DNA from 2 places in the Bacillus sp. NP247 genome. Region 2 is predicted to be linked to the other one. Evidence: riboswitches for the same ligand, from Rfam matches in the RefSeq annotation. Region 2 holds a riboswitch; the other holds the start of a gene.
What was found. Region 2 has a riboswitch for cyclic di-AMP ahead of KPL75_RS23300 (APC family permease). Riboswitches for the same ligand answer to the same signal wherever they lie in the genome.
Positions count from the first base shown of each region.

Region 1: it holds a riboswitch for cyclic di-AMP, as region 2 does, so the genes downstream of both, KPL75_RS17940 (SipW-dependent-type signal peptide-containing protein) here and KPL75_RS23300 (APC family permease) in region 2, are expected to answer to the same signal.

Region 1 covers NZ_CP076653.1:3,431,473-3,434,894, forward strand. Annotated here, with positions in the region: gene thiD (bifunctional hydroxymethylpyrimidine kinase/phosphomethylpyrimidine kinase) at 1-275, shown strand, start outside; cyclic di-AMP (ydaO/yuaA leader) riboswitch at 361-508, shown strand; gene KPL75_RS17930 (hypothetical protein) at 602-988, shown strand; gene KPL75_RS17935 (hypothetical protein) at 1,002-1,235, shown strand; cyclic di-AMP (ydaO/yuaA leader) riboswitch at 1,498-1,643, shown strand; gene KPL75_RS17940 (SipW-dependent-type signal peptide-containing protein) at 1,739-1,843, shown strand; gene kdpF (K(+)-transporting ATPase subunit F) at 1,840-1,920, shown strand; gene kdpA (potassium-transporting ATPase subunit KdpA) at 1,940-3,422, shown strand, end outside.
Region 2 covers NZ_CP076653.1:4,465,236-4,468,657, reverse strand. Annotated here, with positions in the region: gene KPL75_RS23300 (APC family permease) at 1-1,584, opposite strand, end outside; cyclic di-AMP (ydaO/yuaA leader) riboswitch at 1,729-1,874, opposite strand; gene KPL75_RS27530 (hypothetical protein) at 2,015-2,143, shown strand; gene panE (2-dehydropantoate 2-reductase) at 2,206-3,150, opposite strand; gene KPL75_RS23290 (hypothetical protein) at 3,326-3,422, shown strand, end outside.

The sequences.
Region 1 (3,422 bases), 1.0 Mb from region 2:
AATATCAAGGGAATGAAGTAATTGATTTACTCTTTGATGGAGAAGAGTTTATTGAATTTAGAAGTGAACGAATTCCTTCGAAGCAAACGCACGGAAGTGGCTGCACATTTGCTTCAGCAGTTACAGCTGGACTTGCAAAAGGATACTCAATTGAAGAGGCAGTTCAAGAGGCAAAACGATTTATTAGTATAGCAATTGAAGAGCCATTGAATATTGGTAGTGGCCATGGACCGACGAATCATTTTGCTTATAAGATGAATAATACACGTGTATAAAGACATGAGAAGCCAGTTTGTTAACTGGCTTTTTTTATGTTTACTTTTTCAAAATACAGGAGTAATATATCAGCCAGAATACATTTTTTGTAATACGCTGAGTCCAATTGTATGGAGCGGAGGAACCAATTTGTGCGTCGTCACTAGGGGTGAATCTTTCAATGTTGAAAGTAGGGCTACTCTCAAAGTCCGAATCCGACAGCTAACTTCGTAAGCGTCTTGAGAGAGGACGGTGCCATGATGGATACATCACTTCGTCGGTCTGATTAGTATAGGAGAATATCAATCTATGTTTGAGTTCTTTTATGCTAAGGAGGATGAGGTATATGGAATTAACGCTTATTTGCGTTGGAGAAGAAAATAAGGTAAAGAGTTTAAGAGAGCTAGTAGCATTTCAGCAGGAGCTAATTATTTTTACAGCAAATGAAGAGATAGCAGCTGAAGTTAGAAATTGTGGATTTGATTCGACTTATAGCTGTAATAAGGAGCAGGATTTTACTAGTATTTGTGAGCGGATTAAGAAAGTAATTTTATTAGGAGATGAGCTTCCGATAGTTAGCTTCTTCACAGAACGCATTCGTTTTTCTTTTCAAGCGCCTATTACTGTTGTTACAAAAAATAAAAGATATCCAGCGCGGCTCTATGAAACAATTGGAGCAAAATTTGTTGTGTTTACGAACTGTGATAATATTTCTTTTTTATTTTTTGAATAGAGCGGGGGAAGAAATGATGAAGGTACTACTATTTGGAGATGTAGCAGATCGTTGGGCGGTATCGATCGAGAGGGTTCAAGAATTGGCACAGATTGATCCTATTTTTCCAAGGCCATATATTTTATTACCATCAAAAGATGCTTTGTATTTAGAGGCGGATATTATCGAATATGAGGAATTGCATGTAGAATTAGCACAGGTTTATATTCGTGGAAGAAATTTACGTGCATTTCTACGAGGAGAATAAAGGTTGAATGAAAAAAGAGCGAATGCTGGGTGCAACAAGCTATGCACTTCATGTAATTTGCTCTTTTTATTTCATATTTAAAAGATCATTTTTATGAAACAGAAAGAAAAGACAAGAAAATAGATGAAATTATATGAATAATACGTAATGTAAGCGTTTAAACGGCGGAATATTTTCTTATTTTAAGTAATTTGCCTCTTTACAAGTTAAATATAGAGGAGTATATTTACTCTCATAAATCATTCATGAAATTTCCAAAAAAAACCTAAAATCGCTGAGTTCCAGAAATGGAGCGGGGGAACCAATTTTGTGCATCGTCACTTGGGGTGAATCTTTCAGTTTTGAAAGTAGGGCTACTCTTTAGGCCCGAATCCGACAGCTAACCTCGTAAGCGTTTAGAGAGGAGGTTTACTTTGTGTTGTTCACTTCGAACACTAAGTAGAGCTTAGTGTTCTTTTTTTGATGAATAAATGTCAAATTTTAACAAAAAGTGAGGGGTAGTTATGTTAGATGTTGTAATGATCGGGATTTTTGTTGGGTTAGTCGCATCGATGGTAAGTCTTGCAAGTTGGTCAGATAAAGTTGTGAAAGAAGGGAAGCAATCATGATGATTGCCTTATCGGTTATTGTTGCAGCGATTACGGTGTACTTAGTATACGCATTATTAAATCCAGAAAAGTTTTAATTAGGGGGAATCATTCATTATGATTTGGGTTGCAGTCGTTATTACAATGCTCTTGTTTATTCTAGTAGCAAAGCCAATGGGGATTTATTTAGAGAAAGCTTTTCAAGGTAGCAAGAAGCTAGATAAAGTATTCGGGCCTTTTGAAAAACTTATTTTTAAAATTACGGGTGTAAAAGCATACAATCAAACGTGGAAGCAATACGCATTATCATTAGTATTGTTAAACGGGTTTATGATTGTCGTTGTTTATTTCATTTTCAGATTACAAGGTGTGCTGCCGCTAAATCCAGCGCATATTGCAGGGATGGAGCCTACGCTCGCTTTTAATACAGCAATTAGTTTTATGGCTGATACAAATTTGCAGCATTATAGCGGTGAAAATGGTTTATCTTATTTATCACAATTAATCGCCATTACGTTTTTAATGTTTGCAGCACCAGCAACGACTTTAGCGATTGTTATGGCATTTATAAGAGGGCTTGCTGGAAAAGAACTTGGTAACTTTTTCGTTGATTTTACGAGAGCGTTAACGAGAGTGTTTCTTCCTATCGCATTTATTGCAGCATTAGTCTTTGTCGCACTTGGTGTACCACAAACGTTAGACGGGGCAGTTACAGCACATACGATTGAAGGTGCAAAGCAAAGTATATTGCGTGGACCAGTTGCATCATTCGTTTCAATTAAGGAACTTGGGAATAATGGTGGTGGTTTCTTCGGAGCAAACTCAGCACATCCATTTGAAAACCCAGGACAAATTAGTAATATTTTGCAAATGATGCTTATGATGTTATTACCAACAGCACTTCCATTTACGTACGGAAGAATGGTAGGAAATAAAAAGCAAGGCCGTATCCTTTTTGTATCACTGTTCATGGTCTTTTTACTAGGATTTATAACGATTACGACATCCGAATTACATGGAAATCCAGTATTGAACCAAACGGGTATCCAGCATGTGCAAGGAAGCACAGAAGGAAAAGAAGTACGATTCGGAACCGTATTTTCTTCACTTTACGCGACAGTAACGACAGCTGCTGAAACAGGAGCGGTTGATACGATGCATGATACGTTAACACCAATTGGCGGTTTAGTTCCACTCGTAAATATGATGTTGAATACAGTATATGGCGGCGTTGGAGCAGGCTTTATCAATATTATCATGTATGCAATTATTGCAGTCTTTATATCAGGATTAATGGTCGGACGGACGCCAGAGTTTTTAGGTAAAAAGATTGAAGGTAAGGAAATGAAATTAATTGCGGTAACGATATTATTCCATCCGTTGCTTATTTTAGGATTTTCAGCATTAGCTCTTTCAACAAGTTTAGGAACAGATGCCATTTCTCATTCAGGTTTCCACGGTTTAACGCAAGTTGTATATGAATACACATCGTCAGCTGCGAATAACGGGTCTGGATTTGAAGGTTTAGGGGATAATACGCCGTTTTGGAATATTACGACTGGTTTAGTTATGTTTTTAGGACGTTATTTCAGCTTAATTA
Region 2 (3,422 bases):
TACTTCAGGTTGCCACTTCTCCCATTTCTCTTCAAATTTCTTTTCCTCTTCTCTGTCAAAAGCAACATATACAGCGATAACTTGATCTGCTGAAAGAGCTTTAGCATAGTTCAATGAATTTTCTACTACATGAGTCATACCAGCTACAGGAACGACAATTACATTCCCCTCTATCGGAACAATCCGTTCACAAGTTTTTAAACTTAATTGATCGCCCACTGCATCATAATGTTTCTTAATTCGATGGAACAAGAAGATAATAGCAGGTAAGAAAATAAGGATCGACCAAACTTGTGCAAATTTAGTTAAAAAGAACATGCTCATTACGATAAAACTAATGACTGCACCAATTAAATTAACCGTTAATCTCAAAGCCCATCCTTCAGGTTTTTCACGAAGCCATTTTAATACCATTCCAGTTTGAGAAAGTGTAAACGGAATAAATACCCCTACCGCATATAGCGGAATCAAGTGTTCTGTTTTTCCCTGAAAAGCTACAATTAAAATAATCGAAGAAATCCCAAGTATAATAATACCGTTTGAATAACCTAGGCGGTCTCCTCTAATCGTAAACATTCTCGGTATAAACTTATCTTTTGCAAGGTTAACTGCTAATAGCGGAAATGCAGAATAACCAGTGTTAGCAGCAAGAATTAATATTAAAGCTGTTGTACCTTGTATGAAATAGTACATGAAATTACGTCCAAATGTTTGTTCAGCAATTTGTGAAACAACTGTTACTTCTTTACTTGGAGTAATTCCGTAATAATAAGCTAAAAAAACAATTCCTGAAAATAAAACCGCAAGTAGTGCACCCATTGCAAGCAATGTTTTTGCTGCATTATTAGGTGCAGGATCTTTAAAGTTTGGAATTGCGTTAGATATCGCCTCAACACCCGTTAATGCAGAGCTACCTGATGCAAACGCTCTTAACAGTAGAAATAAACTAATTCCCGCAACTGGTGTTCCAATTGGCGAATGTAGCGTGGGTGAAACGTGACCAGTCAAAATATTATATATTCCTACACCAATTAATATAAATAATGCTACAACGAATAAATAAACCGGATATGCTAAAACGGAAGCTGATTCCGTTACGCCTCTTAAATTTAAGATGGTAATCAATATGACAAATATAATCGCAATGATTACATTATGTGCATGTAAGCTAGGGAAAGCTGATGTGAGCGCATCTGTACCTGCAGATACACTTACTGCAACCGTTAAAATATAATCGACTAATAAAGATCCTCCAGCTATTAATCCCGGATTCATCCCTAAATTTTCTTTTGATACTACGTATGCACCCCCGCCATGCGGATAAGCAAAAATAATTTGTCGATAAGATAAAATAAGAGCTGTCAATAATACTAATACCCCAACAGCGATCGGAATAGAATACCAATAAGCTACCGCTCCAAGGCCTGCTAGTGCAATTAAAATTTGCTCTGGTCCGTATGCAACCGATGACAATGCGTCAGAAGATAAAATTGCTAGCGCCTTCGTTTTATTAAGCTTTTGCTCTCCTAACTCAGTTGATTTTAACGGCCTTCCAATTAAAAACCTTTTGATAGATGAAACCAACGCTGTCCACTCTCCAATAATTTTGCACGAATTTTTCTGCTAATTACAGCGGATAAACTATTTCTTCAGAAAACAAAAAATGTCTACAAGCCATAACGAAATAGACTTGTAGACATTATTTTTTTTGTCGCACAAGCTCCACCTTCCTTCTCAATATAACGCTTACGAGGTTAGCTGTCGGATTCGGGCCTTTGAGTAGCCCTACCTTTTTCAAGGATTCACCCCATTGAATTATGCACTAATTCATTAAACGGGTCCCCCGCACCATGCGGTTTAAGCGATTTAGAAAATTGAAACTGTGGATTATAATACTCCTTTATTTTCAAAATGTAAACAAAAATTTTTAAAAATAAAAAATTTAAAATGATTGCGCATAATCCGCCGATAAATATACATAATGAATACTAAAAAAACCTTAAAGGAGACCCGTATGTCTAAAAAGAAGAAACCGCTTTTTTCTGACTCATATTTAGATGCAGTAGCAAATGAAATTAATCAGTTATATGGTAAACGTGAACAGGAAGTAAATTTGACAAAAAGAATTAAAAGAAACAAATAATTTGTCATACTCAAATAAAAAAGATAGCAATACACTTATATATTGCTATCTTTTTTATTATTTCATACATCTAATTCCATTACGGATTTGTTAAATGTCATTTCTTCATACACCTTCAGATTTTGATATACCGCTCCTAGTAATGGTACTTCTAAAGAAATTTGCTCTGCTAAATCCAGTAAGTATCCTTGCAAATGCTTCCCTTCAATAAACGAACCTTTTTCCATATCACGCTGCATCGAGGACTTCATATCATAAGAAATTTTATCAATTGTTTTCATATGTTCCTCAACAATATTATCTTTAACTGGAGCTCCTAATGCCCTCATAATTTGCACAGATTCCTCAAATAAATTTCGGGTAAATTCACGTCCACCTTCACTTTCACGAATTGGTCCTATTGGTGCACGCATTAATGTTGTAACGCCTGACATGACAGTAATAAATAAATATTTATGCCACATATCTTGCGTAATATTTTCACTGAAAACAAAACTAGCTTTCGTATCTGCAAATGCTTTAGAAATACGTTTTATTCTCTCTGAATCTTGAAGCTTAATTTCTCCAAATACAAGTCTGTTTGCAGCACTAGTTTGTACAATTTCTCCTTGATCGTTTAACGTCGTCTCAATAAAGCATAAACCGCCCATTACTTTTTCCCCGCCGAATTCCTTTTGTAATAGTGATAAATGAGCGATACCATTTAACAGCGGGATTATTACAGTATTTTCTCCTACGAAAGGCTTCAAATCTATGATTGCCTCATTTAAATGATACGCCTTTGTTGAAAATAAAATCACATCAAATGGAGAAGTTCTATCTTCTTTCGTTATCAATTTCGGTTGAAATGAAAAATCTCCATTAACACTACGAATAACAAGTCCTTTTTCCTCTAATTGCTGTTTTCTTTTGCTGCGAACGAGAAATGTAACATCTTCTCCCTTTTCTACTAATCGGCCACCAAAAAATCCACCGACGCCACCAGCTCCTAATACTAAAATGCGCATACAACATCCCCCTTTTCATAAAACAATCACACTAGTTTTAGTATACATAATATTATACATGTCTCCTATTAAATAAGCTGAATTTTCATTCTTAATCTAGTGAAAACGAGAGGTTATTTTCAAGGTAAATTGGGCATGTTGTTTCTATAGCTTATATGGAAAGGAAACAATGTAAATGGAGGCAATACAAACAATCGAAGAAAAAGATGTAACAACAGCTATATTTCAATTTATATTCCCGTTTTCGTTTAAAACTGGATATGAACAAAATA